2 regions of the Streptomyces sp. NPDC058371 genome follow, and region 2 is predicted to be linked to the other one. Evidence: predicted binding sites of a transcription regulator. Region 2 holds the regulator's gene; the other holds the start of a gene.
The links. Region 2 encodes HspR, which represses chaperone genes until heat shock. Its sites were predicted from a motif close to TTGAGNNNNNNNNNCTCAA; they were not measured.
Positions count from the first base shown of each region.

Region 1 (15,965 bases), on a different contig from region 2:
CGTACGTGCGGCTGCTGCTCGCCCGCGATCCGCAGCACGCGCTCGACGAGGGGCATGTGATCGGGCAGGTGGCCCAGGAGCGGGCCGAGACCGTGGGCCGGCTGGCCGGCAACGAGCGGACGACCGACCGGCTCGCGCGCGCGGCACGCAAGGCACTGGACGGCCGGCTCGTCCTCGCCGCACGGCAGAAGAAGGACCGCGACGCCGTGCGCGAACGGCTGAAGGAGGTCGAGGAGCTGCTCGCCTCGCTCACCGCCGACCAGCTGACCAGGCTGGCCGAGCTGGAGAAGACGGGGACGGCGAAGGCCCAGAAGCGGTTCATGGCCTCCGGCGCGCTCAGCAGCCGGCGCACCCCGTCACAGGAGGGCGGCAAGGCGCTGCGGTATGCCGTACGGCAGCTCGGCAAGCCCTACGAATGGGGTGCCGAGGGCCCGAAGTCGTACGACTGCTCGGGGCTGACCTCGCAGGCGTGGGAGCACGCCGGGCGGCCCATCCCCCGCACCAGCCAGGAGCAGTGGGCACGGCTGCCGCGGATCCCGCTGAGCAAGCTGCGCCCCGGGGATCTGGTGATCTACTTCCCCGAGGCCACGCATGTCGCCCTGTATCTGGGCGACGGGATGGTGGTGCAGGCGCCGCGGCCCGGCGCGCACATCAAGGTGTCGCCGATCGCGGCCAATCCCGTGCTGGGCGCGGTCCGGCCGGACCCGGCCGGGAAGCCCCTGCGGCGGTACGCGCCGCCGAGGCTCCCGCGGGCGGCCGCGGACGGATCCGACGAGGGCTACGCCTTGACCGAACCCGCCACGGACCCGAGGTAGGCCTCGGTCTTCGCCGGCTCGTAGAAGAAGTTCTCAAAGTCCGCCGGGTCGTTGAAGCCGTTGGCGAACCGGTCGGCGACCGGCTGGAGTTCACCGGCGGCGCCGATCAGGTTCAGGACGTGCTCCGGCGGCACGCCGAGCATCGCGTTGGTCCACTTGGTGACGTGCTGGGCGGTGTCCCAGTAGCGGTCGAAGGCCGACCGCATCCACGTCTCGTCGAAGGGCTTGTCGCCCTGCTCCAGGATCGAGGCGAGGTACGAAGCGGCGCACTTGGCGGCCGAGTTGGAGCCCTGGCCGGTGATCGGGTCGTTCGCCACGACCACGTCCGCCACACCCAGGACGAGACCGCCGCCGGGCAGCCGGCCGATCGGGTTGCGGACGGTGGGGGCGTACCGGCCGGACAACGTGCCGTTCGCGTCGGTCAGTTCGACCTTGGTGGCCCGCGCGTACTCCCAGGGCGTGAACCGCTCCATGAGTTCCAGGGTCAGGGAGAGGTGCTCGGCCGGGTCCTTGACGCCCCGGAAGACGTCCAGCGGGCCGCCGGGTATGCCCTCCCAGAACAGGATGTCCGCGCGGCCCGAGGTGGTGAGGGTCGGCATGATGAACAGCTCGCCGACACCGGGGACCAGGTTGCAGCGGACCGCGTCGTACTCGGGGTGCTCGGGGCGCGGGCCCAGTCCGTGGACGTAGGAGACGGCCAGCGCGCGCTGCGGCTCGGCGTACGGGGAGCGCGCGGCGTCCCGGCCGAACATGGAGACCAGCTCGCCCTTGCCGGCCGAGACGAGCACGAGGTCGTACGTACGGGCGAAGTAGTCGAGGTCGGAGACCGCGGCGCCGTGGATGACGAGCTGGCCGCCGCGCTGGGCGAACGTCTCCATCCAGCCGGCCATCTTCACCCGCTGGTCCACGGACTGGGCGTACCCGTCGAGCTTGCCGACCCAGTCGATCACGCGCTGGGACTCCGGACCGGCGACCGAGACGCCGAGCCCTTCGATCTTCGGGGCCTGGGACTCCCAGAAGTTCAGCTGGAGATCGCGCTCGTGCTGGAGTGCCGTGTCGAACATGCACTGCGTCGACATGACCCGGCCGGACCGGATCTCGTCCGCCGTCCGGTTGGACATCAGGGTGACCTCGTACCCGTGCGACTGGAGGCCGAGGGCGAGCTGGAGTCCGGACTGACCGGCTCCGACGACGAGTATCTTCCGCATGCGGGTCCCTAACTGTGCGGCGGTGCGTAGGCGTTATTCGGGGCTGACGTCGAGGGCGTGGCCGACCAGGGCCAGCAGGGTCTCCACGACGGAGATCCGGCGCCGAGCGTCCATGATCATGACAGGTATGTGTGCGGGCACCGTGAGGGCCTCACGCACGTCGTCCGGCTCGAACCGCTCGCTGCCGTCGAAGTGGTTGACCGCGACCACGTACGGCAGTCCGCAGCTCTCGAAGTAGTCGAGCGCCGGGAAGCAGTCGGACAGCCGGCGGGTGTCCGCCAGGACCACCGCGCCGATCGCCCCGCGCACCAGGTCGTCCCACATGAACCAGAACCGCTGCTGGCCCGGTGTGCCGAAGAGATAGAGCACCAGGTCGTCGTCGAGCGTGATGCGCCCGAAGTCCATGGCCACCGTGGTGGTCAGCTTCTGCGGCGTGGCGCTGAGGTCGTCGGTGTCCTCGCTGGCCCGGGTCATCAGCGCCTCCGTCTGGAGGGGCGTGATCTCGGAGACCGCGGTGACGAGGGTGGTCTTGCCGACGCCGAAGCCGCCCGCCACCACGATCTTCGTGGCGATCGGGGCGCGCGTCCGGTCCGTCTGCCAGGCCTTCAACTCCTCGTCGGGTTCGATGAGTCGAGCGACGTCGGGGGTGACGTCCGGGGAGACACCAGTGGTGGCGTCAGAGACGACGGAGTCCACTCAGCACCCTTTCCAGCAGAGCGCGGTCCGGCTGTCCCGGGCCGTGACCGGTTCCGTACACACGGATCTTTCCCTGGTCCGCCAGGTCGCTGAGCAGGACGCGGACCACGCCGAGCGGCATCTTCAGCAGCGCGGCGATCTCGGCCACCGTGCGCATCCGGCGGCAGAGTTCGACGATGGCCCGCATCTCGGGCATCACCCGGGTTTCGAGCGAGCCGTTGGTCAACTCCCGGCGCTCCTCGGGGGCTTCGAGCGCCGCCACGAACGTCTCGACGAGCAGCACGTGCCCGAAGCGGGTGCGGCCGCCGGTGAGCGAATAGGGGCGTACACGGGCGGGTTTGCGGTCGCCGCCGCGGACCGGAAGCCTGGGCGTACTCATCGGGCACTCCCCGTCGACTCGGTCTCCAGGGATTTTCGGAGTTCACTGCGCAGTTCGGGGGTCAGCACATGTCCGGCGCGGCCGACGAAGAGCGCCATGTGGTACGCCACCACGCTCATGTCGCAGTCCGGGGAGCCGTGCACACCGAGCAGGGAGCCGTCGCTGATCGACATGACGAAGAGGCTGCCCTCTTCCATCGCGACCATCGTCTGCTTGACGCCTCCGCCGTCCATCAGCTTGGCAGCGCCGAGGGTGAGGCTGCCGATGCCGGAGACGACGGTGGCCAGGTCGGCCGACGATCCCTTGGGACCGGTCGGGCGGTCGACCGGGGCCGTCCGGGCCTGCGCGTTCCTGCCGGGGTCGGAGGAGATCAGCAGCAGGCCGTCGGAGGAGACCACCGCGACCGACAGCAGGCCCGGCACCTCCTCGACGAGATTCGTCAACAACCAGTGCAGATTGCGGGCTTCACTGCTCAGTCCGAAGGTACTGGACGCGGTCAACTGCTTGCCTCCTCGACTGTGCCCCCCGTGACTGGTACGTCTGCTGCCGTGGACACGGCGTCCGTCTCGGGCGCCCTGGTCCCCGACGTCTCTTCGGCGATCTCCGCCTCGACGTCGCGGCGGCCGTCCTGTGCGCCGCGGTGGAACCCGCCGAGCCTGCGGCGCAGGGCTTCGGCGTCCACGCCACCGGCGCGTGGCTTCGGGGCCGGCGCGGGTGCCGAGATCTTCGGCGTGCGCTTGGGCAGACCCTTGGCGGTGATCCGCTCCGGCTCGTCCTCGACACGGTCGTGGGTGTCGGGGCCGATGGCGTAGGGATCGGTGGTGGTCTGGGCGGGAAGGCCGACGCCCGTGGGGGGCTCGGGTTCGGCCTGCGGAGCGGGCTCGGCGTCGGGTTCCGCTTCGCCATCGGGAGCCGTCTCGGCGCCGGCGGCGTCGGGGTCGTCCGACGGCGGCTCCGGGGCCAGGAGCTCCATGGTGGTCTCGGAGGGCGTCTCGAACGCGGGGACGGTGCCCTCGCATACGGCCTCTTCGCCCGGGCCCGCGGTTGCGGCGACGGGCTCGTGCGGGTCCGGATCGGCGGCGGGCGCGCGCACGTCGTCCGCGGCGAAGGATGGTTCGCGTACGTCCTCCGCGGGGGTGGCGCGCTCGTCGTCCGCGGGGACGGCGCGCTCGTCATCGGCGGGGACAGCGCGCTCGCGGGCGTCCGGGGCGGCCGGCTCGCGGCGCTCCTGGGCGGTCGGCTCTCGGCCCTCCGGGACGGCGGTCGGCTCGCGCCGCTCCGGGGCGGCGGCCGGCTCGCGTACGGCGTCCTCGTGCGCGCCCCGCTCCCGTACCGCCTGCTCGGCGGCCGCGATCAGCGGGTCCGCGTCGACGGCGCCGTCAGCCGGGGCCGGGGAGTCGCCGGAAGCGGCCGGTTCCGGCGCGGCCACCGTCGAACGGCCGTGCAGGACATTGGAGTTGGCCTCGGCGTCCACTCCCGGCAGGGACAGCGCGGGCGCGCCCCCGACGACGGGCGTGGCCACCGGCCCGGCGACACCGGGCGCGGCGGCGAGCAGTCCCTTGGGCAGTACGACGACCGCGGCGACCCCGCCCTGCTTCTGCTCGCGCAGCCGCACCCGTACGCCGTGCCGGTGGGCGAGGCGGGCCACCACGTACAGGCCGAGCCCGAGCCCGTCGCCGCTCTCCTCGTCGTACGTGTCCTCCGGATCGAAGCCGGCGAGCCGGGTGTTGAGCTGGTCCATCCGCTCGGCGGTCATGCCGATGCCCTCGTCCTGCACGGAGAGCATCACCTCGCCGCTCTCCAGGAGCCACCCGGAGACCTCGACGGTCATGTCGGGCGGCGAGAACGAGGTCGCGTTCTCCAGCAGTTCGGCCACCAGGTGGCTCAGGTCGTCGGCGGCGAACCCGGCGAGGTGCGCGTGCGGCGGCAGCGCGGAGATCCGGACCCGCTCGTACCGCTCGATCTCGCTGACCGCGGCGCGGACGACGTCGACGAGCGGGACCGGGCCCGCGTGCTGCTGGATGTGTTCGGCGCCGGCGAGGACCAGGAGGTTCTCGCTGTGCCGGCGCATCACGGTGGCGAAGTGGTCGAGCTTGAAGAGGGTGGAGAGGCGGTCCGGGTCCTGCTCGCGCTCTTCGAGGTGCTCGATGACGGCCAGTTGCCGCTCGACGAGACCGAGGGTGCGCAGCGCCAGGTTGACGAAGGTGCCGTGGATGCTGTGCCGCACCTGCTCCAGGTGGCCGGCGGCCGCGGCGAGTTCGGCGCGCAGCCGGTCCCGCTCGTCGGCCATCGTCTGCCGTTTGCCTATGAGGTGCTTGCGGTCGGTCTCGAGGGTCGTCAACCGCTCGTGGAGCGCGGCGGCATGCGCGTGCAGGGTGTTGACGGAGCGCACGACCTGGGCGAACTCGTCGTTGCGGCCGGTGAACTTGACCGGCTCCTGCGCGGCCGGGTCGCCGGCGAGCCGGGCCGAGCCGATGCGCAGCACGACCAGCGGGCGGGTCAGGGTGCGGGCCATGGCCGTGGCGACGCCGAGGGCGACGAGCAGCAGCCCGCCGAGGAGGGCGACGCGGAGCTCCAGCGCGGTGACGTCGTCGTCGCGCAGCTGCGCGAGGTCCTTGGTGCGGCGGTCGTTGAGCGAGGCCTCGGCGCCGCGCATCAGCTCGACGCGGGCGGACAGGGCCGCGTCCAGCTTCTTGGTGCTGGTGCCGAGCTCGGCGTCGGAGAGCGTCGGCTGGTCGGTGAGGGTGGCGAGGTACTTGTCCGCGTCGGCGACGTCGGGCCCGTTGACCGTGGAGTCGTACGAGGCGCGGGCGGTCTTCGGTGCGGTCTCGCGGAAGCCGGAGAGGGCGGCGTCGGAACGGAGCCGGGCCTGCTGGGCGGCGGAACTTATTGCGTTGCGCTGCTTGGTGTCGGTGTCCGACGAGCTGCTCGTGGTGGTCGGCAGACCGGTGGCCGGGTCGATGGCGGTCTGGGTGGACCGCGGGACGCTGAGGGCCGCGAGAAGCAGTCCGCGGGTGGCGGCGGCCTGCTGGACGGCGGTGTCGAGCTCGGCCTGGGCGTATGCGCCGGAGCCCGCGCGGGGCGGCAGCCGCTCGGCGAGTTCCTCGGCGAGATTGTGGAGTTCGGTGATGGCGAGGGAGTACGCCTGGTGCGCTTCGAGAGCACTGCTCTTGCCGGTGAGCGCCGCTCTGCGTACGGCGGCGATGGAGTCGAGGTCCTTGCGGAGCGCGGCCGGGGCGTCGGTGTCGGCCCGCAACTCCTCAACCTGGCGGTCCACTCGGGCGCTGCGCTGCTCGGAGGGCGCCTTCGTCCTGGGCCGGCCGGCGGCGATGTACGAGGTGACCTCGTCCCGTTCGTCCGCCAGGGAGTGGGCGAGGGTGAGCGCCTCCTGCGTCTCCCGCGCCAGCGTCACCAGATCCTGGGAGTCACTGAGTTGTCCGGAGGCGGCGAGGACGCTCGGCGCGCCCGCGCCGGCGACGGCGGCCGCCACGACGGCCACGGCGACGATGAGCCGGTTGCGTACGTGGGCGGGGCGACCCCTGCCCGCGGAGCCTGCGGCGTCGCCGGTGGCTCCCCCTGTGGAGGCCGTCTGCTTGCCTGTGCGCCGAGGCCGTATTTTCTGCACCGGTGCTCGCATTCCTGACTCGTGTACCCATGGGCCCGGGTGACGTTCCGTCAACTGAGGCGTCCGGCCTCCCCCAAGCTCCGACTTCGCTCCATCAGGGGGGACCCCCATCGGCTCCCGACCCTCCCAGTGCCGGTGGGCAGTGGTCCCGCATCGTCCGAGCCGCCACCCGAAGGAGTGAACATCGGCAGGGAGTTGGCGGGCAAGTTCCTCCGGCGTGTGCCACCGGCCTGCTCGGCGGGCCGGTTGGACGTCGGCGACGCGCTTTGGCAGTATTCGCCGCCACGCCTCACCGGAGTCGATCATTCCATGCCAAACCCGGCGCCCGGCGTCCCGGTCCGCAACCATCCGGCAACCGATGCCGACCTCTCGTGGATCTTGTGAAGGCCTCGTGCAGACTGGCTGGATGCGTACGGAACTCGTCACCGAGCCCAGCGACCGCAACCGCCCCAATGAGGACTTCACCTCGGTCGCGCTTCCGGCCTCAGGACTGGGCGGTGCACTGGTCGTGCTGGACGGGGTGACTCCCCCGAAGGGCGACGACGGCTGCGTGCACGGGGTGCCCTGGTTCGCGACGCGCCTGGGCGGGACACTGACCGAACTGTCGGTTTCCCTACCGGATGTGACGCTGACCGAGGTGCTCGCGCGGGCCATTCGCCGCACGGCCGACGCCCATGCCGACACCTGTGACCTTTCTCACCCGCGTACACCGCAGGCAACCGTGGTCCTCGTCCGCTGGTCCGCCGACACGGTCGAGTACCTGGTCCTCTCGGACTCCGCACTGCTGCTGCTGTCCCCTCCGGGCGTGGTCACGCCGGTGCTGGACGACCGGCTCTCCCGTGTCCCGCGCACCTCGCTGGCCTCGGACGCGATCGCCGACGCGACGGTCCGCAACAAGGAGGGCGGCTTCTTCACGGCGGCGGCGGACCCCTCGGTCGCGGGGCGTGCGGTGACCGGCACGGCAGCCCGCGCGGAGGTGCGCGCGCTGGCCGCCCTGACGGACGGGGCGACCCGCTGGACGGAGAAGTTCCACGAGGGCGACTGGACCGACCTCTTCACCGTCGTACGCAAGGAGGGCGCCCGCGCCCTCGTCGACCGCGTACGCGAACTGGAGGCGGCGGACGCCCAGGAGCGGACCCACTTGCGCCGCAGCAAGACCCACGACGACGCGACGGTGGCGTACGTGGAGCTCTAGCTCCACGCGCGGTCGGTGGTGGCGCCGGGACCGCGAGCCGTCGTCAGCGGTCTCGCGGGGAGGCTCCGGTTCCAGCCACCCCGCGATCGCCACCGGGGGCCTAGCTGCCCTCTCCCCCGCGGTTCAACTGGTGCAGCAACCGGGCCAGTTCGGCGACCTCGCGCGGGTCCCAGCCCGAGAGCTGGCTGACGTAGCGTGCCCGGCGGGCCTCCCGCACGGCGGTGAAGCGCGCCCGTCCCTCCTCCGTGAGGTGGACCAGCCAGGCGCGGCCGTCGGCCGGGTCGGGTTCGCGGGCGACGAGACCGAGGTCTTCGAGGGCGCGCAACTGACGGGACATGGTGGCCTTGCCGACGCCGATGTAGGCGGCGAGCTCGGTGGCCCGCTGACGCCCGCACTCCTCCAGCCGGTAGAGCAACCCGTAGGCGGAGGACTCCAGGTCGGGGTGGACCTCGCGGGCCATCTCGCCGGAGGAGGCGCGAGCACGCCGCAGGAACACGGTCAACGCGCGTTCCAGCGACAGGAACTCCTGGTTCACACCACTCCCCGCCGCCGTGACTTCGCCACGTCGCCCCTCGCCGTTTGCGCCCTCGTGCACGTCAGCACCCCTGACCCGGTTTCCCGATCCTGAAAGTTTCCGCCACAAGTGGCCATTGCCGCAGCTCCGCCAGTATTTCGCAGGAGTAGACCAACGGCAGCCTCCGGGCCCTCTTCCCACCCGGTCTTCTACGTGCGTAGCTTCTTTACCAAGCAATTACCGGCATCGCCACGCCACCGACGGGTCGACGAGGACCTGTCGCCCGAGCGCGTGCGCCGGCCGTCGGCTTTCTCCGCAGTCCCCCCACCGAGCATCACCGCGCACCACCGAGCCCTTCGGAGGCACGCCATGCCCGTGCACAGATCCGGAACCATCCGCCCCGGGCGCTGCACCAAGCGGCTCCCCACGGTCGGGATCCTGCTCGCCGCGCTCTCCCTTCTGTTCACCCTGCCGGCCCAGGCCGCCGACACCCCCGCCCGCGGCTCCGCCCACATGGGCATGGGCGTCGCGGCCCACGACGGGCAGGGCGGTACGCCGTCCACCGGTGACGCCACGCAGACGGAGGGCGTGGACGTCAGCAGCCACCAGGGCAACGTCGCCTGGTCGACCCTGTGGAGCAGCGGGGTCAAGTGGGCCTACTCGAAGGCGACGGAGGGGACGTACTACACGAACCCCTACTTCGCCCAGCAGTACAACGGCTCGTACGACGTCGGCATGATCCGCGGCGCGTACCACTTCGCGACCCCCGACACCACGACCGGCGCCACCCAGGCCAACTACTTCGTGGACCACGGCGGCGGCTGGTCGAGGGACGGCAGGACGCTGCCGGGTGCGCTCGACATCGAGTGGAACCCGTACGGCGCGGCCTGCTACGGCAAGACGCAGAGCGCGATGGTCACCTGGATCCGTGACTTCCTCAACCAGTACAAGGCGCGCACCGGCCGGGACGCCGTCATCTACACGGCCACCACCTGGTGGACCCAGTGCACCGGCAACTCCAGCGCCTTCGCGGCCACCAACCCGCTGTGGATCGCCCGCTACGCCACCGACCCGGGCACGCTGCCCGCGGGCTGGGGCTTCTACACGATGTGGCAGTACACGTCGTCGGGTCCGACGGTCGGCGACCACAACAAGTTCAACGGTGCCCTCGACCGCGTGGTGGCACTGGCGAACGGCTGACCGGCCGGGCCCCGAGGCGACCACGGCGGACGGGCCCGTCGGCAACGTGACATGGGAAGGCCCGGGTCCCTCATGGGGCCCGGGCCTTCCGCTACCGGCAGCGTCCGTCACGCCGCTACCGGAACCTCCGCACTCGCTCCGTTCGTCGCCGGGACGAGGGCCAGTTCGAGGACCTGGCGAACGTCCGTGACGGCGTGGACGTCGAGCTTCTCCAGGACCTCGGCCGGGACGTCGTCCAGGTCGGGTTCGTTGCGCTTGGGGATGATGACGGTGGTGACGCCGGCCCGGTGCGCGGCGAGCAGCTTCTGCTTCACACCGCCGATGGGCAGGACCCGGCCGGTCAGGGAGACCTCACCGGTCATCGCCACGTCCGTACGGACCAGGCGGCCGCTGAGCAGCGACGCCAGTGCCGTCGTCATCGTGACACCCGCGCTCGGTCCGTCCTTCGGGACCGCGCCCGCCGGGAAGTGGATGTGCACACCCCGGTCCTTGAGGTCACCGACCGGCAGCTCCAGCTCGGCGCCGCGCGAACGCAGGAAGGAGAGCGCGATCTGTGCCGACTCCTTCATCACGTCACCCAGCTGACCGGTCAGGGTCAGACCCGCCGCGCCCGTCTCCGGGTCGGCCAGCGACGCCTCGACGAAGAGGACGTCACCACCCGCGCCGGTGACCGCGAGCCCGGTGGCGACACCGGGCACCGCCGTACGGCGCTCCGCCGGGTCCTGGGCGGACTCGGGCACGTGGTGCGGCCGTCCGACGAGCCCGCGCAGGTCGGCGTCGGTCACCGTGAACGGCAGCTTCCGCTCGCCCAGTTCGTGCTCGGCCGCGACCTTGCGCAGCAGCCGCGCGACGGCCCGCTCCAGGTTCCGTACACCGGCTTCCCGGGTGTACTCGCCCGCGAGCTTGCGCAGCGCGCTCTCGTCCAGCGCGACCTCGTCCTTCTCCAGACCGGCCCGCTCCAGCTGGCGCGGGAGCAGGTGGTCGCGGGCGATGACGACCTTCTCGTCCTCGGTGTAGCCGTCGAGGCGGACCAGCTCCATACGGTCGAGCAGGGCCTCCGGGATGGCTTCCAGGACGTTCGCCGTTGCGAGGAACACGACGTCGGAGAGGTCGAGTTCGACCTCCAGGTAGTGGTCGCGGAAGGTGTGGTTCTGCGCGGGGTCGAGGACTTCGAGCAGCGCCGCGGCCGGGTCGCCCCGGAAGTCGGAGCCGACCTTGTCGATCTCGTCCAGCAGGACCACCGGGTTCATGGACCCGGCCTCCTTGATGGCACGGACGATCCGGCCGGGCAGCGCGCCGACGTACGTACGCCGGTGGCCGCGGATCTCGGCCTCGTCCCGCACGCCGCCGAGGGCGACGCGGACGAACTTGCGGCCCATGGCGTGCGCGACGGACTCACCGAGCGAGGTCTTGCCGACGCCGGGCGGGCCGACGAGCGCGAGCACGGCGCCCCCGCGTCGCCCGCCGACGACACCCAGGCCCCGGTCGGCGCGTCGCTTGCGCACCGCCAGGTATTCGGTGATCCGCTCCTTCACGTCCGCCAGGCCGGAGTGCTCGGCGTCCAGCACCCGCTGGGCGCCCCTGATGTCGTACTCGTCCTCCGTGCGTTCGTTCCACGGGAGTTCGAGCACGGTGTCGAGCCAGGTGCGGATCCAGGAGCCCTCGGGCGACTGGTCGCTCGCGCGCTCCAGCTTCTCGACCTCCTTGAGAGCGGCCTCGCGGACCTTCTCGGGGAGATCGGCGGCCTCGACGCGCGTGCGGTAGTCGTCGGACTCCTCGCCGTCCGCGGAATCGCCGTTCAGCTCGCGCAGTTCCTTGCGGACGGCTTCGAGCTGCCGGCGCAGCAAGAACTCGCGCTGCTGCTTGTCCACGCCTTCCTGTACGTCCTTGGCGATGGACTCGGCGACATCCTGCTCGGCGAGGTGCTCACGGAGCTGTTCGGTGGCGAGCTTCAGCCGGGCGACCGGGTCGGCCGTCTCCAGCAGGGCCACCTTCTGGTCAGTGGTCAGGAACGGTGAGTAACCGGAATTGTCGGCAAGGGCGGAAACATCGTCAATGGCCTGTACGCGGTCCACGACCTGCCAGGCGCCGCGCTTGCGCAGCCAGCTGGTGGCCAGGGCCTTGTACTCCTTGACCAGGTCGGTGACCTGGCCGGGCAGGGGGTCGGGCACGGTCTCCTCGACCCGGGTGCCCTCCACCCACAGTGCGGCACCGGGACCGGTGGTCCCCGCGCCGATCTTCACGCGCCCACGGCCGCGGATCAGCGCGCCCGGGTCGCCGTCGGCCAGCCGGCCGACCTGCTCGACGGTGCCGAGCACACCGGTGCTCGGGTACGCCCCGTCGATGCGTGGCACCAGCAGCACCTTCGGCTTGCCGGGCTCCGAGCGGGCGGCGGCCTGGGCAGCCTCCACCGCGGCGCGGACGTCGGCGTCGTTCAGGTCCAGCGGAACCACCATCCCGGGCAGCACGACCTCGTCGTCGAGCGGCAGCACGGGCAGGGTGAGCGGTGTGGACGTCGAAGCCATGATCTCCCCTTCGGCAGTCAAGTTGAGCTATGTCGACTCAATGCACGTGAGCCCTTGAATGTTCCCGGGGGACTGTTCGCTGTGAGCGATCACCCCTGTCGACGTCCGCGACCGGGGCCGTATCGCCCGGCGGATTCCGCCCGCCCGTCCGCATCGCGGTGCCAGGATGAGCGCCATGACTGCCTCGTACGACATCCCCGTGGTCATCGATCGCCGGGAAGGCCCGTACGGCGAGGTCGTGCTGCGGCGCCACGGCGCACTGCTGCAGATCATCGCCAACGGGTGCTTCCTGATGGACACCTCCGACGGCCGCTCGGAGCGACTGCTGATCGACGCGGCCCGCGACGCCCTGGACGGCCGGGCGCGGCCGAGCGTGCTGATCGGCGGCCTCGGCGTCGGCTTCTCCCTCGCGCACGCCGCCGCCGACGACCGCTGGGGACGCATCACGGTCGTGGAACGGGAGCCGGCGATCATCGACTGGCACCGCGAAGGACCGCTGTCCGCCCTCTCCGCCCCCGCGCTCGCCGACCCCCGGACGGAGATCGTCGAGGCGGATCTGGTCGCCTACGTCAATGAGACTTCCGCCACGTACGACGCGCTCTGCCTGGACATCGACAACGGACCCGGCTGGACGGTCACGGAGGGCAACGGAGGCCTCTATTCACGGGCCGGACTGACCGGCTGCGCAAGGCTGTTGAGGCCCGGCGGAGTGCTCGCGGTGTGGTCTGCGCAGCCCTCTCCGGAATTTGAAGGAACCTTGCGGAATGCCGGTTTCCAACGGGTGCGTACCGAAGAGATCCCGGTTGCCCGGGGCGTTCCGGACGTCGTGCATCTTGCGGTCAGGGCTGGATAGCCGATCAATGGTGCCTGCCCGTACTCTGCTTCCCTGACGCGGATCATTCAAGCGTCAAGCGCAGTCATGGGATCACCCCACGGATTCCGGAAAGCACACCTCAGGGGCGGGCGATGGAGCAGACACACACCTCCCAGAACGGCGCGGCGGCGACTCCCGGCGCTCAGCGACGGGTCCTGGTCGTCGAGGACGACCCGACGATCGTCGACGCCATCGCGGCCCGCCTGCGCGCCGAGGGATTCCTGGTGCAAACAGCGGGCGACGGTCCGGCCGCCGTCGACACCGCCGAGGCCTGGCAGCCCGACCTGCTGATCCTCGACATCATGCTGCCCGGCTTCGACGGTCTGGAGGTCTGCCGCCGCGTGCAGGCCCAGCGCCCGGTGCCGGTGCTGATGCTCACCGCGCGCGACGACGAGACCGACATGCTGGTCGGACTCGGCGTCGGCGCCGACGACTACATGACGAAACCGTTCTCCATGCGGGAGCTGGCCGCCCGCGTGCACGTCCTGCTGCGCCGGGTGGAGCGTGCCGTGGTGGCCGCCTCGACGCCGCGCAGCGGCATCCTGCGGCTCGGCGAGCTGGAGATCGACCACGCGCAGCGCCGGGTGCGGGTCCGCTCCGAGGACGTGCACCTGACACCCACCGAGTTCGACCTCCTGGTCTGCCTGGCGAACACCCCGCGTGCGGTGCTCTCGCGCGAGCAGTTGCTGGCCGAGGTCTGGGACTGGGCGGACGCGTCCGGCACCCGGACCGTGGACAGTCACATCAAGGCGCTGCGCCGGAAGATCGGCGCCGAGCGGATCCGTACGGTCCACGGCGTGGGCTACGCGCTGGAGACCCCGACTCCCTGAGCCGGGGCTGTGGGGACCTCTTGAGGGGGCTGCTGTGATGAGCGGGTTCGGGGAGCGCAAGAACGCGGGTCCCTGGGGCGGCCTGCGCCCCTTCTCGATCAAGACGAAGCTCGGCACGCTGGTCGTCGTCGCGGTCTTCATCACCACGGGTCTGCTGATGATCGCGGTGCGCACCGAGACCGAGGTGCGCTTCATCACCGTCTTCTCGATGATCGCCACACTGCTGATAACGCAGTTCGTGGCGCATTCGCTCACCGCGCCCCTGGACGAGATGAACACCGTCGCCCGGTCCATCTCCCACGGCGACTACACGCGCCGCGTCAGCGAGGGCCGCCGGGACGAACTCGGCGACCTGGCCCAGACGATCAACCTGATGGCGGACGAGCTGGAGGCCCAGGACCGCCAGCGCAAGGAGCTCGTGGCGAACGTCTCGCACGAGCTGCGCACCCCCATCGCCGGCCTCCGCGCGGTCCTGGAGAACGTCGTGGACGGCGTGTCCGCGGCCGACCCCGAGACGATGCGTACGGCCCTGAAGCAGACGGAGCGCCTGGGCCGGCTCGTCGAGACGCTCCTGGACCTGTCCCGGCTCGACAACGGCGTCGTGCCGCTGAAGCGGCGCCGCTTCGAGGTCTGGCCCTATCTGTCCGGCGTCCTGAAGGAGGCCAACATGGTCTCCTCCGCACGCGCGGGCATCGCCTCGGGCTCCGGGAGCCACACGCGTACGGACGTCCATCTGCACCTCGACGTGTCCCCGCCCGAGCTGACCGCGCACGCGGACCCGGAGCGGATCCACCAGGTCGTCGCCAACCTCATCGACAACGCGGTCAAGCACAGCCCGCCGCACGGCCGCGTGACGGTGCGGGCGCGCCGGGGTCCGTCCCCGGAGTCGCTGGACCTGGAAGTGCTGGACGAGGGTCCGGGCATTCCGAAGTCGGAGTGGCACCGGGTCTTCGAGCGGTTCAACCGCGGCGGCGTCCCCGCGCCGCACGGACCGGGCAGCGACGGCGGTACGGGCCTGGGGCTCGCCATCGCCCGCTGGGCGGTCGATCTGCACGGCGGCCGGATCGGAGTGGCCGAATCCCAGCGGGGCTGCCGGATCCAGGTCACTCTTCCAGGCCTGCCTTCACTGCCGAGTTGACGTAGGGTTCGAAGTGGAGCCACAAGATCCATGAACGTCCGCACTGACGGACACGTGTGATCAGGGAGAGGCCCGCGCCTGCTGGGCCGTGGGGTCAGGTCGACGCACCCGTTCCGCATCGGAACCTCGCTTGTTTCCCGCCATTTCAGCCCCCGAAACACGCTTTCCGATGTGACTTACGCGACGATGACCGGCCCGGTCATACCTTCACGGTCTGGGAGGCGTAGCCTTTATTCCCGCTGTCCATCACCTTGTGAAGCGGAAGAGGGCGGTTGCCGCCGTGTCGCCACAGTCCCCCAGTAACTCGAGCTCCCCCAGCCTTCGGCCGGGAGGTGCCCCCACGACCGATGACCAAGCCGGGAAGAACCCCGCTGCTGCGTTCGGTCCCAATGAGTGGCTCGTCGACGAGATCTATCAGCAGTACCTCCAGGACCCGAATTCGGTAGACCGAGCCTGGTGGGACTTCTTCGCCGACTACAAGCCGGGCGGCGCGGCCGCCCCGGCTCCGTCGGGTACTGCGGCCGCGGGGGCCGCAGGTACCGCCACAGCGGCTCCTGCCACGCCCGCAGCACCGGCCCAGGCCGCACCGGCGGCGCCTGCCGCACCGGCCCAGGCCGCTCCGGTCCAGCCCGCTCCGGTCCAGGCCGCACCCGCCGCACCCGCGGCGCCGAAGCCCGCGGCTGCCGCACCGGCTCCGGCCAAGGCCGCCGCCCCGGCTCCCGCGAAGGCCGCTCCGGCCGCCGCGAAGCCGAAGGCCGCCGCGCCCGCCGCCGAGGCCCCCGAAGGCCCCGAGTACGTGACGCTGCGCGGTCCGGCCGGTGCCGTCGCGAAGAACATGAACGCCTCGCTGGAACTGCCCACGGCCACGTCCGTGCGCGCCGTCCCGGTGAAGCTGCTCTTCGACAACCGCATCGTCATCAACAACCACCTGAAGCGCGCCCGGGGCGGGAAGATCTCCTTCACCCA
Region 1 covers NZ_JBHXJC010000004.1:474,758-490,722, reverse strand. Annotated here, with positions in the region: gene ACFWM2_RS16960 (NlpC/P60 family protein) at 1-815, shown strand, start outside; gene ACFWM2_RS16955 (styrene monooxygenase/indole monooxygenase family protein) at 779-2,023, opposite strand; gene ACFWM2_RS16950 (ATP/GTP-binding protein) at 2,057-2,719, opposite strand; gene ACFWM2_RS16945 (DUF742 domain-containing protein) at 2,700-3,098, opposite strand; gene ACFWM2_RS16940 (roadblock/LC7 domain-containing protein) at 3,095-3,598, opposite strand; gene ACFWM2_RS16935 (nitrate- and nitrite sensing domain-containing protein) at 3,595-6,723, opposite strand; gene ACFWM2_RS16930 (protein phosphatase 2C domain-containing protein) at 7,130-7,918, shown strand; gene ACFWM2_RS16925 (MarR family winged helix-turn-helix transcriptional regulator) at 8,019-8,513, opposite strand; gene ACFWM2_RS16920 (lysozyme) at 8,802-9,632, shown strand; gene lon (endopeptidase La) at 9,740-12,157, opposite strand; gene ACFWM2_RS16910 (spermidine synthase) at 12,333-13,010, shown strand; gene ACFWM2_RS16905 (response regulator transcription factor) at 13,124-13,861, shown strand; gene ACFWM2_RS16900 (ATP-binding protein) at 13,899-14,999, shown strand; gene ACFWM2_RS16895 (multifunctional oxoglutarate decarboxylase/oxoglutarate dehydrogenase thiamine pyrophosphate-binding subunit/dihydrolipoyllysine-residue succinyltransferase subunit) at 15,280-15,965, shown strand, end outside.
Region 1: lon (endopeptidase La) is a predicted target of HspR. The motif match lies at 12,180-12,198, and genes of this name have one in related genera.

Region 2 (15,965 bases):
TATCTGCACCGGCTCCTGGAGGACCCCTGGCGCGACGAGGACGTGGCCTGCCGTTCCCTCTACGCGATCCTGGGCGTCGACGCGGGCGGGCAGCGCGTCGACATGCAGCAGGTGCTGGACCAACTCGCCTTCGACGGACGGTCGACGTGCTCGATCGAGGGCGCGCTGGGCGCGGCCCGGCTGAACGCCCGCAGCGCCCGTGAGGCCGTCTCCTCCGAGATGTGGGAGTGCCTCAACTCCACCTGGCACGCGCTGGCCGACCAGCGGCTGGCGGCCCGCCGCACGGGCCCGTACGGCTATCTGGAGCTCGTACGGCGCCGGGCGGCGCTCTTCTTCGGTCTTGCCGACTCGACCATGAGCCGCGACGACAGCTGGCGGTTCGTGGTCCTCGGCCGGAGCCTGGAGCGGGTGGACATGACCGTACGGCTACTGTCCGTACGGGTGTTGGACGCGGCCCACGCCCCCGACTGGCCCACCCTGCTCAGCGCGAGCGGTGCGGACGAGGCGTACGCGCGGGTGTACGGCGGCTTCGGGGACACCCCCAGAGTCGCCGAATTCCTGCTCATGGACCGGGACTTCCCGCGCTCGGCGCTGCATGCTCTGACGACGGCGGAGGAGTGCCTGGCGGCGCTGGGGCGCCCGCGCCAGGACCCGGCCCGCCGTCCCATCGGCCGGCTGCGCACCCGTCTCGAGTATCTGGACTCGCACGCCCTGGAGGAGCAACTGCCGGAGCTGTTGCGGGACTTGCAGCACTCGTGCATGGCGTGCGCGGAGGCGGTGGCGGAGAAGTTCTTCCCCTACCAGGGGCCCGTCGAGTGGGCGCAGGAAGGAGCGTGAGCGACATGAGTGACGCGACGAACAACCCGGGCGAGGTGCGCAGGCCGGTGACCCGCCGGCTGCGCATCCGGCACATCACCCGCGTCTCGTACGCGCAGGCCGCGGTCTCCTCGCACAACGAGGTGCGGATGACCCCGCTGACGCTGCCCGGCCAGACGACCCTGGACGCCCGGGTCACCGTGAACCCGTCCACCCCCACCTGGTCGTACTGGGACTACTGGGGCACCCAGGTCACCGGCTTCGACCTGATGGACCCGCACGCCGACCTGACGATCACGGCGTCGAGCCTGGTGGAGACCTCGCCGCCGGAGCCGCTCGGGACCGCCCCGGCCTGGGCCGAGGTGTCCGAGGCCGCCACGAACTCCCGGCTGGCGGAGTTCACGACGGCGACCTCGCGCACCACCGTGCCGCCGGAGCTGGTGGCCCGGGCCCGCGCGGCGGCCGACGGTCTCGGCCCGCACGAGACGGCGGTCGCCGTCTCCGCCCTGGTCGCCGACCGGGTGTCGTACATCCCGGGCGCCACGGGCGTGAACACCGGCGCCGCGGAGGCCTGGGAGCAGGGTGCGGGCGTCTGCCAGGACATCGCCCATGTCACCGCCGCGCTCCTGCGGGGCCTGGGCCTGCCCACGCGGTACGTCTCGGGCTATCTGCACCCCGAACGCGACGCCGAGCTGCACCGTCCCGTGGCCGGCCAGAGCCATGCCTGGATCGAGTACTGGGCGGGCGACTGGACCGGCTACGACCCGACGAACCGCACCCGCGCCGACGAGTCCCACGTGGTGGTGGGCCGCGGCCGCGACTACGACGACGTGACCCCGCACAAGGGGATCTACCGGGGCGTGGCCGGCGGGCCGCCCGAGGTGACGGTGGAGTTCACCCGGGTGGGGTGAGCCCGGGTGGGGTGAGCCCGGGTGGGGTGAGGTGAGGTGTGCCCGGGCGAGGTGCGGTGAGGTGTGCCCAGGCCGCTTCAGCCCTTCACCGTTTCAGCCCTTCAGCCCTTCAGCCCTTCAGACCGATGGAGTTGCAGTCCGACTTGAACTTGGACGTGCAGATCTGCTTGACCGTGTAGATGCCGTCCTGGACGACCGTGTTCCTGATGTTGTCCTGGGTCAGGGCGACCACGGGGACGAGCTGGGCGGGGACCTTCTCGGTGGTGGGACTGTCGACCTTGTCGCGGGTGAGCGCGTCGAACTCGATCGAGCGGCCCTGGACCCGTGCCACGGCCATCTCGGCGGCGGCGTTGGCCTCCTGCGGGTACGACTTGTAGACGCTCATGTACTGGTCGCCGGAGACGATGCGCTGCACGGCGTCCAGCTCCGCGTCCTGACCGGTGACCGGCGGGAGCTTGCCCGCGCCGGTCTCCTTCAGCGCCTGGATGACGGCGCCCGCCATGCCGTCGTTGGCGGAGTAGACCCCGGCGATGTTGTCGAGGCCGATCGCCGTGATCGCCTTCTCCATGTTGGCCTTGGCGTTCTCCGGCTTCCAGTCCTTGGTGTCGTACGTCTTGGCGATGTTCACCTTGCCCTGGAGCTCCGCCATGGCGCCCGCCTTGAACTGCGCGGCGTTCGGGTCGGTGACCGAGCCGTTCATCATGACGATCTTGCTGGAGGCCGCGTGGGAGCCCAGCGCCTCCACGAGCGCCCTGCCCTGCACCTCGCCGACGAGCTCGTTGTCGAAGGAGATGTACGCGTCGATCGGGCCCTGCGCCAGGCGGTCGTACGCGATGACGGGGATGCCGGCGTCCTTCGCCTTCTGCACGCCGTCCGCGATGGCCTTCGCGTCCACCGCGTCCACGACCAGGACGTCGACCTTGTCGGCCACCATCTTGGCGAGCTGGCTGTTCTGCTTGTCCGCGTCCTGCTCCGCGTTCGCGTACTCGACCTTGCCCTTGTCGTGGGTGAGCTCGGCGACCTTCTTCTCGATGATGGGGTAGTCGAACTTCTCGTACCGGGAGTTCTCCTTCTCCGGGAGGAGGAGGCCCACCGTGATGTCGTCGCCCTTCTTGGGGGTGGCCGAACTCCCGCCACCACCGATGCCGTCCACGACGCCGCAGGCGGTGAGTGAGGCAGCCGTGGCAAAGGCGCCCATGGCCATGGCAGTACGACGCATACGGATACGGGTGTTCACTTCACGTGCCTTCCGGACGAGGGCGCAGCATTGCGACCCAGGTGGCTGAAAGCCAACGCGGCGATCACGGCAGCGTCAAGGAGTAGCCGCTTAACGAGATGGCAACAGCATTCTGTGAGCGGGTCGTGAAGATACCGTCCGCCGAGCCCGCCACTCCGTTTCACCCTCTCCACCTCGGCAAATCCCCCGCCGCTCACGACCACGAGTCCGCCCGTCACGGACAGTAGTCACTTGCATACGGCCCCGCATCGTGCGACTCTGTCCGCTCACCTCAGTTATCGAACATATGTTCCCGTACGAAGGAAAGAGGGAGGGCGCCGGATGAGCGGCGTACGCGCGACGGGCGGTGCGGTGTGGATCGGCTCGCTCATCCGCCGCTTTCCCGACCTCGTCGACGAGCTGGCACCCATGGCCGGTCCCGGGCCCCGGGAGGCCCGTGGCGCCCCCTCGGGCGGCCCCACGCCTCCCTTACGGCTGCACGTCTCCGATGCCGTACGCGACATCACCGACGGAGTCGTCGAGCTGGAGGAGGCCGTACGCGAACGCCTCGGACTGCGGCCCGTGGCCCCCGCGTCGGTGCCGGTGCGGCTGCGCCGTATCGCCGGGCTGCTGGAGCGCATCGCGGCCGATCCCGTGCTCGCCGCCCATGTCGAGGACGAGACCCGGCGGATGGCCGCGCGGTGCGCCCGCGCACTGGGTGACCCCGAGCAGATGGTGCGGCTGCCCGGCCGTTGCCCGCGGTGCGACTCGGTGTCCCTGCGGGCGTTACCCGAGCGCGCCGAGGTGCGCTGTGTGAATCCGGTGTGCGGTGCCGTCCTGGACGGCGAGGCGGACGGCTCGTGACCTCGCCCCTGATCACCGCCGAACTGGCCGCCGACGAGGTGGGCGTCACCCCCGCGACCATCCGCAAGTGGGTCCAGCGCGGCCATCTGCGCCCCGCCGGCAGCGAGGGGCGGCGCCGGCTGTACCGCCTGGAGGACGTCTTCGCCGCGGAACGCGCGACGCACTACGCCCGCACCCGGCCCCACCCGCCCCCGTGACCCCCACTCACCCCCCACGCCCGCCTCCCCGGCCCGGCCCACCACCCCGGGCAGCCCGACCCCTCCGGTCGCCCCGCCGCCCTCCGACCACCCCGGTCGCCCCGCCCTGCTCGAGCACGCCCGACCCGAATAACCAATTGGCATAAGCCAGTTGCACGTTCCGGAGCGTCGCGTCACACTGGGAAGCAGCGGCAGAGCTGCGCCCGGGTCACGGGCGGCGGACCTGCCGCTTTGTGTTGCCCCCACCTAGGAGCACCTCATGGCCACACCCCTGACCGAGGGCGTCACCCTCGAACTGGAACGCCTCCGCAGCTCGGTGGACGTCGGCTTCGCCACCACCCGCGGCGATCTGGCTCTCCTCCTGCAGCGCGCCGACCAGACCGACAAGTGCCTCGGCGAACACGAAGACCGCATCGAAGCCCTGGAACGCACCCGCTGGCCCCTGACCTCGCTGGCCGCGCTCACCTCCTGCGCCGCCATGGCGATCACGCTCTGGCAGGCCCTGGCCCGCTGACGCCCGGCCGGACGCACGACGAAGGGGCCGGGAGGTTCGCCCTCCCGGCCCCTTCGTGCACGCCTGACAATCCTCAGTCCGCCGGCCGCTTGGGCCGCCACACCACCAGCGCACTCGTCTGCTGAACCTCCTGGTACGGCACCAGGTCCCGGCGGTACGAGGCGTGGACGGCCGCCTCGCGCTGCTGCATCGCGACAGCGGCACCGTCGAGGGCCGACTCCAGCTCCATGACCCGGGACTGGAGCGCGGCGACCTGGTTCTCCAGCTCGATGATGCGCTTGATCCCGGCCAGGTTGATGCCCTCGTTCTGCGACAACTGCTGCACGGTGCGCAGCAGTTCGATGTCGCGGGCCGAGTAGCGCCGGCCCCGGCCCGCGGTGCGGTCCGGGGAGACCAGCCCCAGCCGGTCGTACTGACGCAGGGTCTGCGGGTGCAGACCGGAGAGCTGGGCCGCCACCGAGATGACGTAGACCGGCGTCTCCTCGGTCAGTTCGTAGGGGTTGCGTCGGCGGCCGGGTACGTCCATGGCGTTCTCATGCTCCCTTCGCGGCCTGGAACAGCTCCGCCCGCGGATCCTCGTCCGCGGTGGCCTCGCGATACGCCTCCAGCGCGTCGCGAGCCTTGCCCGAAACGTCCTTGGGGACGGTGACCTCGACGGTGACCAGCAGGTCGCCGCGGGTGCCGTCCTGGCGGACCGCGCCCTTGCCGCGGGCGCGCATCGTGCGGCCGTTGGGCGTGCCCGGCGGCAGCTTGAGAGTGACCGGCGGCCCGCCCAGCGTGGGCACGCGCACCTCGCCGCCGAGCGCCGCCTCCGCGAAGGTGACGGGGACCGTGACGGTGAGGTTGTCGCCCTTGCGGCCGAAGACGGGGTGGGCGCCCACGTGCACGACGACGTACAGATCGCCCGCGGGGCCGCCCCGCTCGCCCGGGGCTCCCTTGCCGCGCAGCCGGATCCGCTGGCCGTCGCTGACGCCGGCCGGGATACGGACCTGCATCGTGCGCGACGACTTGGCGCGGCCGCTGCCCTTGCAGACCTCGCAGGGGTTCTCCGCGATCAGTCCGCGGCCCTTGCAGTCCGGGCAGGGGTCGGTCAGCGAGAAGCCGCCGCCCGAGCCCCGCGCCACCTGTCCGGTGCCGACGCACGTCGGGCACACGCGCGGTGTGCCGTTCGCGTCGCCGGTGCCCGAACAGGCCTTGCAGGGCGCCTGCGAGGACATCCGCAGCGGAACCGTCGCGCCGTCCACCGCCTCCGTGAAGCTCAGCGTGACCTCGGACTCGATGTCCTGGCCGCGCCGCGGCTGCGTACGGGAGCCGGTGCCCGCGCCACCGCGGTTGAACAGGCCCCCGAAGACGTCACCGATGCCGCCGCCGAAGCCGCCCTGCGCCGTCCCGCCCTGGGCGCCGCCTCCGAAGAGGTCGCCCAGGTCGAAGTTGAACGAACCGCCACCGGCGCCGGGACCCGGACGGAAGCCGCCGTTGCCGAAGAGGGCGCGTGCCTCGTCGTACTCCTTGCGCTTCTTGGGGTCACCGAGGATGTCGTTCGCCTCGGAGATCTCCTTGAAGCGGTCCTCGGCCTTGGCGTTGCCCTTGTTGGCGTCCGGGTGGAACTCGCGGGCGAGCTTGCGGTACGCCTTCTTGATCTCGGCTTCGGTGGCGTCCTTGGGGACGCCGAGGACCTTGTAGTAGTCCTTCTCGATGAAGTCCTTGGTGCTCATCCTCGACGTCCCTCCTTCCCTGCGTTCTCTGTGACGTCAGCCCTCGTCCGGGCCACCGCTCTCCTTGTCGTCGCCCGCCTCGGCGGAATCGGAGTCCGCCTTGACCGCCTGCGCCCCGGGCTGGGGCTCGGCGACGGCCACCCGCGCGGGGCGGATGGTGCGCTCGCCGATGCGATACCCAGGCTGCAGAATCGCCACGCACGTCGTCTCCGTGACATCCGGCGCGTACGAGTGCATCAGGGCCTCGTGGATCGTCGGGTCGAAGGGCTCGCCCTCCTTGCCGAACTGCTGCAGGCCCATCTTCGCCGCGACGGTCTCCAGCGACTCGGCCACCGACTTGAAGCCGCCGACCAGTTCGCCGTGTTCGCGCGCGCGGCCGATGTCGTCGAGTACGGGCAGGAGCTCGGTCAGGAGGCTCGCCACGGCGAGCTCCTTGACCGCGATCCGGTCGCGCTCGACGCGGCGGCGGTAGTTCTGGAACTCGGCCTGGAGCCGCTGGAGGTCCGCCGTGCGCTCGCTGAGCGCCGTGCGTGCCTGGTCCAGCTGAGCCGTCAGGCCCACCAACTGTGCTGCTGCGTCCCCGCCCGGGGCCGCCCCCTCCTCCGGAGAGGGGGTGGCGGCCTGCGGCTCGGCGTCGTCAGAGGTCGCGCCGGAGGGGACGTCAGGCTTCTCGTCGAAACCCGGGGTCTCCTCCGTCACGCGGCACCATCCTTGCGGTCCTCGTCGACGATCTCGGCGTCGACGACGTCGTCGTCAGCGGCCTTGGCACCGGCGTCGTCACCGGGCGCCTCGGCACCGGCAGCACCCTGCGCGGCATTGGCGTCGGCGTACATCGCCTGGCCCAGCTTCTGCGAGACGGCCGCGACCTTCTCCGTCGCCGTACGGATCTCGGCGGTGTTCTCGCTCTCGCCGGTCGCGCCCTTGAGCGCGGCCTTCAGCTCCTCGACGGCGGCCTCGACCTCGGTCTTGACCTCGCCGGGGACCTTGTCCTCGTTGTCCTTGAGGAACTTCTCCGTCTGGTAGACGAGCTGCTCGCCCTGGTTGCGGGTCTCGGCGGCCTCGCGGCGCTTGTGGTCCTCGTCCGCGTACTGCTCGGCCTCCTGGCGCATCCGGTCGACCTCGTCCTTCGGCAGCGAGGAGCCACCGGTGACGGTCATCTTCTGCTCCTTGCCCGTGCCCAGGTCCTTCGCGGTCACGTGCATGATGCCGTTGGCGTCGATGTCGAAGGCGACCTCGATCTGCGGGACACCGCGCGGGGCCGGCGGCAGACCGGTCAGCTCGAACATTCCGAGCTTCTTGTTGTACGCCGCGATCTCGCGCTCGCCCTGGTACACCTGGATCTGCACGGACGGCTGGTTGTCCTCGGCCGTCGTGAAGATCTCGGAACGCTTGGTCGGGATCGTGGTGTTGCGCTCGATGAGCTTCGTCATGATCCCTCCCTTGGTCTCGATACCGAGGGACAGCGGGGTCACGTCGAGGAGCAGGACGTCCTTGACCTCGCCCTTGAGGACACCGGCCTGCAGGGCGGCGCCGATGGCGACGACCTCGTCCGGGTTCACGCCCTTGTTGGCGTCCTGACCGCCGGTCAGCTCCTTGACGAGCTCGGCGACGGCGGGCATCCGGGTGGAGCCACCGACGAGAACGACGTGGTCGATCTCGGACAGCTGGATGCCGGCGTCCTTGATGACGTTGTGGAACGGCGTCTTGCAGCGCTCCAGCAGGTCGGCCGTCAGCTGCTGGAACTGGGCGCGCGTGAGCTTCTCGTCCAGGTGCAGCGGGCCCTCGGCGGACGCGGTGATGTAGGGCAGGTTGATCGAGGTCTCGGTGGACGAGGACAGCTCGATCTTGGCCTTCTCGGCGGCCTCACGGAGGCGCTGGAGCGCCATCTTGTCCTTGGAGAGGTCCACGCCGTGACCCGACTGGAACTGCTTGACCAGGTAGTCCATGACCCGCTGGTCCCAGTCGTCACCACCGAGGTGGTTGTCACCGTTGGTGGCCTTCACCTCGACGACGCCGTCGCCGATCTCGAGCAGCGAGACGTCGAAGGTGCCGCCACCGAGGTCGAAGACGAGGATCGTCTGGTCGTCCTTGTCGAGACCGTAGGCCAGCGCGGCGGCCGTCGGCTCGTTCACGATGCGCAGGACGTTCAGGCCCGCGATCTCGCCGGCCTCCTTCGTCGCCTGACGCTCGGAGTCGTTGAAGTACGCCGGGACGGTGATGACCGCGTCCGTGACCTTCTCACCGAGGTAGGACTCGGCGTCGCGCTTCAGCTTCTGCAGGATGAAGGCGGAGATCTGCTGCGGGTTGAAGGGCTTCCCGTCGAGCTCGATCTTCCAGTCCGTACCCATGTGACGCTTCACGGACCGAATGGTCCGGTCCACGTTCGTGACCGCCTGACGCTTGGCGACCTCGCCGACGAGCACCTCACCGTTCTTGGCGAAGGCGACGACGGACGGCGTGGTCCTGGCGCCCTCGGCGTTGGTGATGACGGTGGGCTCGCCGCCCTCCAGAACGCTGACGACGGAGTTAGTCGTGCCCAGGTCGATGCCGACCGCACGTGCCATTTCAATTCCTCCAACAATGACTTGAGTGGAACGGACTCAAGTGTGCATGACGTCCGCCGCTCGGTCAACAGAGGTGAGTCGAGCAGGCTCAACTCTTATCTCTTCCCTACACGCAAGAAGGCTCTGACCTGCGTCCTTTCGGCCAGCGGACGCCGATGCGACATTGCCGGGACGTCGACGGGACGTCGCCGAAGCGCGTCCCCGGACGACTCCGGGGACGTCGAGTGGACGTCGACCGGACGTCTCCCGACCGGCAGGACGCCGGCACTTCAGGCCACCGGAGTCCGCGGACGGGGACCTTTGCGGCGCCCCGGGACGGCACGCCGGGCGCCACCGCCCTTCACGAGGGGCGGGGCCACGACAGGCCCGGCGAACACAGCGGTCGCATCCGCCGCCGGGGCCTCACGGTGCCGGGTGCCCCCGGATCCGTATCCCCGAACCCGCGACAGGGCGAGTACGACCACCAGCGTGCCACCCGCCACCCACAGCGCGGCACCCGGGCCCAGCCAGCCCAGGTCGATCAGCAGCCCGACGAGCGCGCCGGCGAAGGCGGCCACGCCGATGACCACGGCGGCCCCCGGGGCGGTGAGCCCGAGCCGGCGCAGCCGGGGAGCGAGGCGGCCGGCGCGGCCGCGCGTCCCGAGCAGACCGAGGGCGAGGCCGGCGGTGGGCACGGCGGTCAACGCGAACAGCGCCGCCGCGCTCGGCAGCGGCTCGCGCCCCGCGTGCACCACGACCGCCGCCGAGGCGAGCACGAACCCGGTGAACAGCGCGCCGCAGTCGCCCGAGACGGTCCTGGCCGGGGGCCAGTTGTGCATCAGGAATCCGGTGAGCGCGGCGGCCAGCACACTCAGCAGTGCGGCCAGCCCGTCCATGATCTCGGCCGCTGCGCAGCCGCTGAGCGCGAAGGCGGTCACCACACCGACCGTCCCCATCACGCCATCCGCGTGACCGAGGGCCGCGAAGGCATGGGCGACGAGGACGATCCAGACGATCGCCAACAGGGCCATCGGCAGGCCGAGTTCGCCGTACGGCACCACGAACGCGGCGGCGATCGCGAGACCGGCCGGCCGCACGGCCGGTGGCACCGGCCGCAGATCCCCGACGAGTCCCAGCACCGCCGCTCCGACCCCGGCGAGGAGCAGCACCCCGACCCCGGTGCCGAGCCGGGCGACTCCGGTCCAGTCCCCCACCCCGGCGACGGTTCCCGTGCCGACGACGACGGCCGCACCCCCGAAGAGCGGGACCACCCGCCCTCGCCGCCGCTCCACGGCCCCGAGCCGCAGCGCGGGCAGCCGCAGCAGCGCGCTGAGCGCGGCGGTGAGAAGAAGGGCCGACGTGGCGGCGGTGATCCCGTACAGCACGAGCCGAGGCTATGCCTGTATCACCTCATATCGGGTGAATAACACGATGTGCTTTTCCCCGTTTCCCGGGGCAGACGTGACCGGGGGCCGACACCTCCACTCAGGTCAGCCTCAGCGACACAGATCACCGCCCACCTGGCTACAGTGCGGCGCAAGAAGTGGGTAGTCTCAGACGGACTGCATAAGTTACCGCTTAGTAATCACTATCGAACTCCGCTACGAAGCCCCGCCTCGCAGGCCCGAGGAGCCCCCGAATGCAACTCGCCGCGATCATCGTGTCGCTGGTCCTGACCGTGGTCGGCGTGGCGCTCATCGCCCGAGCCGTCGCGCAGATCTACCGGTTCATCAAGCTCGGCCAACCGGTCCCGGCCGGTTCCCGCACCGACGACTGGAAGGCCCGCACCCTCACGCTGGCCAAGGAGTTCGTCGGCCACACCCGGATGAACCGGTGGGGAATCGTCGGTGTCGCGCACTGGTTCGTCGCGGTCGGCTTCCTCACGCTCGGCCTGACGATCGTCACCGCGTACGGCCAGCTGTTCAAGGCCGACTGGACGCTGCCGGTCCTGGGCGGCTGGCTGCCGTACGAGGTGTACACCGAGTTCATCGCCCTCGCGACGACCGTCGGCATCCTCGTTCTGATCGCGATCCGGCAGCTCAACCTGCCCTCGCGCCCCGGCCGCAAGTCGCGCTTCGCGGGCTCCAAGATGGGCCAGGCGTACTTCGTCGAGGCCGTCATCCTCGTCATCGGTCTGGCGATCATGACGCTGCGCGGCCTGGAGGGCGCGCTGCACCACGTCGACGGCTACGAGGCCGCGTACTTCGCGTCGTATCCCCTCGTCGCCGCCTTCAAGGGCCTGAGCCTCGGCACGCTGCAGAACCTGGTCTACCTGACCGCCATGATCAAGCTCGGCGTCACGATGACCTGGGCGATCACGGTCGGCCTCAACACCAACATGGGTGTGGCCTGGCACCGCTTCCTCGCCTTCCCGAACATCTGGTTCAAGCGGAACGCGAAGGGCGCGACCGCCCTCGGCGGGCTCCTTCCGATGACCTCCGGCGGCAAGGACATCGACTTCACCGACCCCGGTGAGGACGACGTCTTCGGTGTCTCCCAGGTCGAGCAGTTCTCCTGGAAGGGGCTGCTGGACTTCTCGACGTGTACGGAGTGCGGGCGTTGCCAGTCGCAGTGCCCGGCCTGGAACACGGGTAAGCCGCTCTCCCCCAAGCTCCTCATCATGTCGCTGCGCGACCACGCGCACGCCAAGGCCCCCTACCTCCTGGCCGGCGGCGGCAAGGACATGGAGGGCAACGAGAAGGCCACCAAGGAGCAGCTCGCCGACGTGCCGGCCGCCGCGCTCGCCGAGGCCGAGCGCCCGCTCATCGGCACCCTCGAAGCTGCATCCGACAGCGGCTTCGCCGCGGGCGGCGTCATCGACCCCGACGTCCTGTGGTCCTGCACCACCTGCGGCGCCTGTGTCGAGCAGTGCCCCGTCGACATCGAGCACGTCGACCACATCGTCGACATGCGCCGCTACCAGGTGATGATCGAGTCCGCGTTCCCGTCCGAGGCGGGCACGATGCTCAAGAACCTGGAGAAGAAGGGCAACCCCTGGGGGCTGGCCAAGAAGCAGCGCCTGGAGTGGACGAAGGAAGTCGACTTCGAGATCCCGGTCGTCGGCCGCGACATCGAGGACCTGTCCGAGGTCGACTACCTGTACTGGGTCGGCTGCGCGGGGGCCCTGGAGGACCGGGCCAAGAAGACGACGAAGGCCTTCGCCGAGCTCCTGCACATGGCGGGCGTCAAGTTCGCGATCATGGGCGGGGACGAGAAGTGCACCGGTGACTCGGCGCGCAGGCTGGGCAACGAGCCGCTGTTCCAGGAGCTCGGCATGGAGAACGTGGCCGCGCTGAACATGGCGTACGGCGAGGATGACGAGGACCCGGCGACGAAGAAGCCGAAGTCCGCGAAGAAGATCGTCGCCACCTGCCCGCACTGCCTCAACACCCTCGGCAACGAGTACCCGCAGCTCGGCGGCGACTACGAGGTCATCCACCACACACAGCTGCTCCAGCACCTCATCGACGAGGGCAAGCTGCTGCCGGTGACCCCGGTCGACGGCCTCATCACCTACCACGACCCGTGCTACCTGGGCCGCCACAACAAGATCTACACGCCGCCGCGCGAGATCATGTCGGCCGTCCCGGGCCTGCGTCAGCAGGAGATGCACCGCCACAAGGAGCGCGGCTTCTGCTGCGGCGCCGGTGGTGCGCGGATGTGGATGGAGGAGCGGATCGGCAAGCGCATCAACAACGAGCGCGTCGACGAGGCCCTGTCGCTCAACCCCGACATCGTCTCGACCGCCTGCCCGTTCTGCCTCGTCATGCTGACCGACTCGGTCAACGGCAAGAAGAACGACGGCCAGGCCAAGGAGTCCGTCCAGGTCGTGGACGTCGCGCAGTTGCTGCTCGACTCCGTCAGGACGCCCGTCGACCCGGCCGGTTCGGCCGAGGCCGAGAGCACGCCGGAGCCGGAGCCCGTCAAGTAGCGGACGCTGCCGCCGGGTTGGCCCGGCGGACGATCGCGCCGGAGTCGCCCGGCACCCACTGGCACCCCTTGTCCCTGGTTCACACCGGGGGCCTGGGGTGCCCGGCGTTTTCGGCCCGCTACCGCGAGCGGTGGTTGCGGCCTACTCGGGCGAGCGGCGGCTCCGGCTCGCTCCCGCGGGCGGCGGCTCCGGCCTCCTCCCGTGGCCGGCGTTTTCGCACACCCCGCGAGCGGTGGTTCCGCCCGCTCCCGCGGGCGGTGTTCTCGGCAGGCGCCGCCGTGGACGCCCCCGTGGCACTATCTCGGTCTACCCGGAGAGAAGGACGGCAGCGGCCCGGTGGCGGCGACCCCCACGTCACCTTCTCCCCCGCCGAATCTCGGGAGACGTCTTGATACGCCTGCGTGCCGTGCTGACTTGCGCGGTGGTGCTCGCTGCCACCACCGGGTGCGGCGGGGACGAGCCCGCGCCCCGGCACCCGACCGCCGGGAAACCGGCCGACCGCCCCGATCCCGGCGACTTCAACGGGGACGGCTACGACGACTTCCTGGGCTTCGCGCAGTCGGCGCCGAAGAACGGGATCATGGGCACCAGCACACTGGTCGTGGTCTACGGCTCGAAGAACGGCCTCAACCCGGCCTGGGCAACCAGGGTGCGGCCGGCCAGGGGACAGGAATTCGGGGCGCCGCCCCTGCGGGCCGACCTCGACAAGGACGGCTTCACCGACCTCATCGCCGGCCGCGGCACGGACCTCGCCGAAACGCGTACGTTCGCGATGTTCGGCGGGCCCCGCGGCCTCGGCGCCGCCCGCCTCCTCGACCTGCCGACCGGCTTCCGCCCGCTGGCCGCCGCCGACTTCGACGGCGACGGATCCGTGGACCTCCTCGACGGCGGCCGGGGCCGTAACGGCGGTGAGCCCGGTACCGACGGCGCCCTGCTGTACGGGCCGTTCGACCGCACCGGCACGCCACGGCGCCAGGTCGCCCTCGACCTGCGCCAGCACGGCACCGTCACCCCGCGGTCCGCCGTGACCGGAGACTTCGACGGCGACCACCGGGCCGAGGTCGTCCTCACGTACTCCTTCGACGCGGAGCAGGACGAGGCCGCACCGTCCGGCCTGTACACCGTCGGCTACTACGAGGGCGGCGAGCGGGGCCTCGTCCGCGACACCCGGCAGGAGAGCCGTATCAGCCGGGCCGTGTCGACCCCCGGCGGCCCGCGCACCCCCGCCGTCGGCGACGCGGACGGCGACGGCACCGACGATCTCCTGATGCCCACCCGGCTGATCGTCGCCCCCGCCGACCTGCCGAAGACCGGCGGCGCACTGACGATCCTGTACGGCGCCCGGTCCGGACTGGGCACCGGGCGCCGGGAGACCGTGATCGGGAACAGGGACACCGACCAGCGGCGCGTCGACTTCGGGGCGTCGCCGGCCGTGGGTGACGTCAACGGCGACCACCGCCCCGACGTCGTGGTCGACACCCCCGACTTCCGGCGCCACGACGGCCGGGTCACGCTGCTGCCGGGCGGCCCCGACGGGGTGCCGTCCGCGGCGGGTGAGCAGTCGGTGGACGCGGGGACCAAGGGGCTGCCCGGGACGCCGAACCCGTACTACTGGAACGCCTTCAACCATCAGCCGCCGCTGCTGGACGTCGACGGGGACGGCCACGCGGACGCGGTGGTCTTCGCGCCGCTCTACGAGAAGCGGAAGGGCGCTTTTCTGGTGCTGCGCGGCACGGATGCCGGGTTCGACCCGAAGCGGGCCCAGTTGTTCACGCCGGATGACCTGGGGACGGCACAGCGCCTTCCTTAGGGCCTGTCCGGCAGTTCCCGTCCGGCCTGTTCACTTGATGGCCACCCGAGCACAACCTTTCGTACGCCTCGTGAGTCACACGCACGAAAAACGCCCGCCCCTTTGCCCAGGGAGTCCCTCGTGCGTGCACAGACGTCGCATGCGAAGAAGCTGGCCGTCGCGGCCGCGCTGGCCGCGTTGGTGGCAGCGGGGCTGAGCCTGCCGCTCGCCGGCTCCGCCTCCGCGGCACCCACGCTCAAGGACGACTTCAACGGCGACGGCTACGCGGACCTCGCGGTCGGTGTCCCCGACGCCACCGTCTCCGGCCAGGCCAAGGCCGGACACGTGAACGTCGTCTGGGGCGGCCCCAAGGGGCTCGGTGACGCCGGCTCGACCACGCTCAGCCAGGCGACCGCCGGGATCCCGGGCCACCCGGAGGCGGCCGACCTGTTCGGTGCGCGGGTCGCCGCGGCGGACGTCGACGGCGACGGCCACGCGGACCTGCTCGTCGGCGCGCCCAGCGAGTCCCTGACCGACCGCACGTACGACGAACAGGGCACCCTCACCGTGGTGTTCGGCTCGCCGTCCGGCTTCCGCAAGACCGCGGTGCTGGCGGCGAAAGGGGCCGGGGAGGCCGAGCGCCTCGGCGGACTCTTCGCGACCGGTGACTACGACCACGACGGCGACGCCGACCTCGCGATCGGCACCAGCGGCGAGGAGGGCGGCGCCCTGCTGTACCGCCCGGGCCCCCTGGCGTCCCCCGCCCCGACGACCCTCCTCGACGGCTACGACTTCGGCGGCGCCAACGACCTGGCCACCGGCGACTTCGACGGAGACGGCACGGACGACGTGGCGGTCACCTGGTCCGGCATGGAGCTGTACGGCACCGGCGTCTGGTCCTGGTCCGGCGGCGAGGCGGCCGAGACCTGGCGCACCGGCGACTACGCGGCCTCCCTCGCCGCCGGCGACCTGAACGGCGACGGGGCCGACGACCTGGTCCTCGGCCAGCGCCACGACAACCCCGAGGCCGACGTGCCGTCACCGTGCCCGGACGAGTCGAGCGGGGCGGTCCTCGTCCGGTTCAGCGCGGGCGGGCTGAAGGGCGGCTCGGACACCTGCCTGTCGCAGTCGTCGGCCGGCGTTCCCGGCACGGCCGAGCCGGGCGACGCCTGGGGCAACGCGGTCGCGGTGGGCGACCTGGACGGCGACGGCGCACCCGAACTCGTCGTCGGCGCCCCGGGCGAGGCCGTCGGCTCCCTCACGAGCGCCGGCTCGGTCACCGTCCTGAACGGCACCGCGCAGGGCCCCGTCGCCGGCGGCATCACGTACACGCAGAACAGCCAGGGCGTCCCCGGCACCGCCGAGGCCGGCGACCGCTTCGGCGCCGCGGTGACCAGCGGCCGCTACCACCCGGGCGGCGGCGCGGACCTGGCGGCCGGCGCCCCCGACGAGAACACCACCACCGGCGG
Region 2 covers NZ_JBHXJC010000012.1:188,295-204,259, reverse strand. Annotated here, with positions in the region: gene ACFWM2_RS29720 (alpha-E domain-containing protein) at 1-837, shown strand, start outside; gene ACFWM2_RS29715 (transglutaminase N-terminal domain-containing protein) at 885-1,727, shown strand; gene ACFWM2_RS29710 (sugar ABC transporter substrate-binding protein) at 1,837-2,946, opposite strand; gene ACFWM2_RS29705 (hypothetical protein) at 3,286-3,807, shown strand; gene ACFWM2_RS29700 (helix-turn-helix domain-containing protein) at 3,804-4,004, shown strand; gene ACFWM2_RS29695 (hypothetical protein) at 4,264-4,518, shown strand; gene ACFWM2_RS29690 (heat shock protein transcriptional repressor HspR) at 4,592-5,044, opposite strand; gene dnaJ (molecular chaperone DnaJ) at 5,052-6,233, opposite strand; gene grpE (nucleotide exchange factor GrpE) at 6,270-6,932, opposite strand; gene dnaK (molecular chaperone DnaK) at 6,929-8,797, opposite strand; gene ACFWM2_RS29670 (MraY family glycosyltransferase) at 9,067-10,161, opposite strand; gene ACFWM2_RS29665 ((Fe-S)-binding protein) at 10,416-12,707, shown strand; gene ACFWM2_RS29660 (FG-GAP and VCBS repeat-containing protein) at 13,096-14,517, shown strand; gene ACFWM2_RS29655 (FG-GAP-like repeat-containing protein) at 14,638-15,965, shown strand, end outside.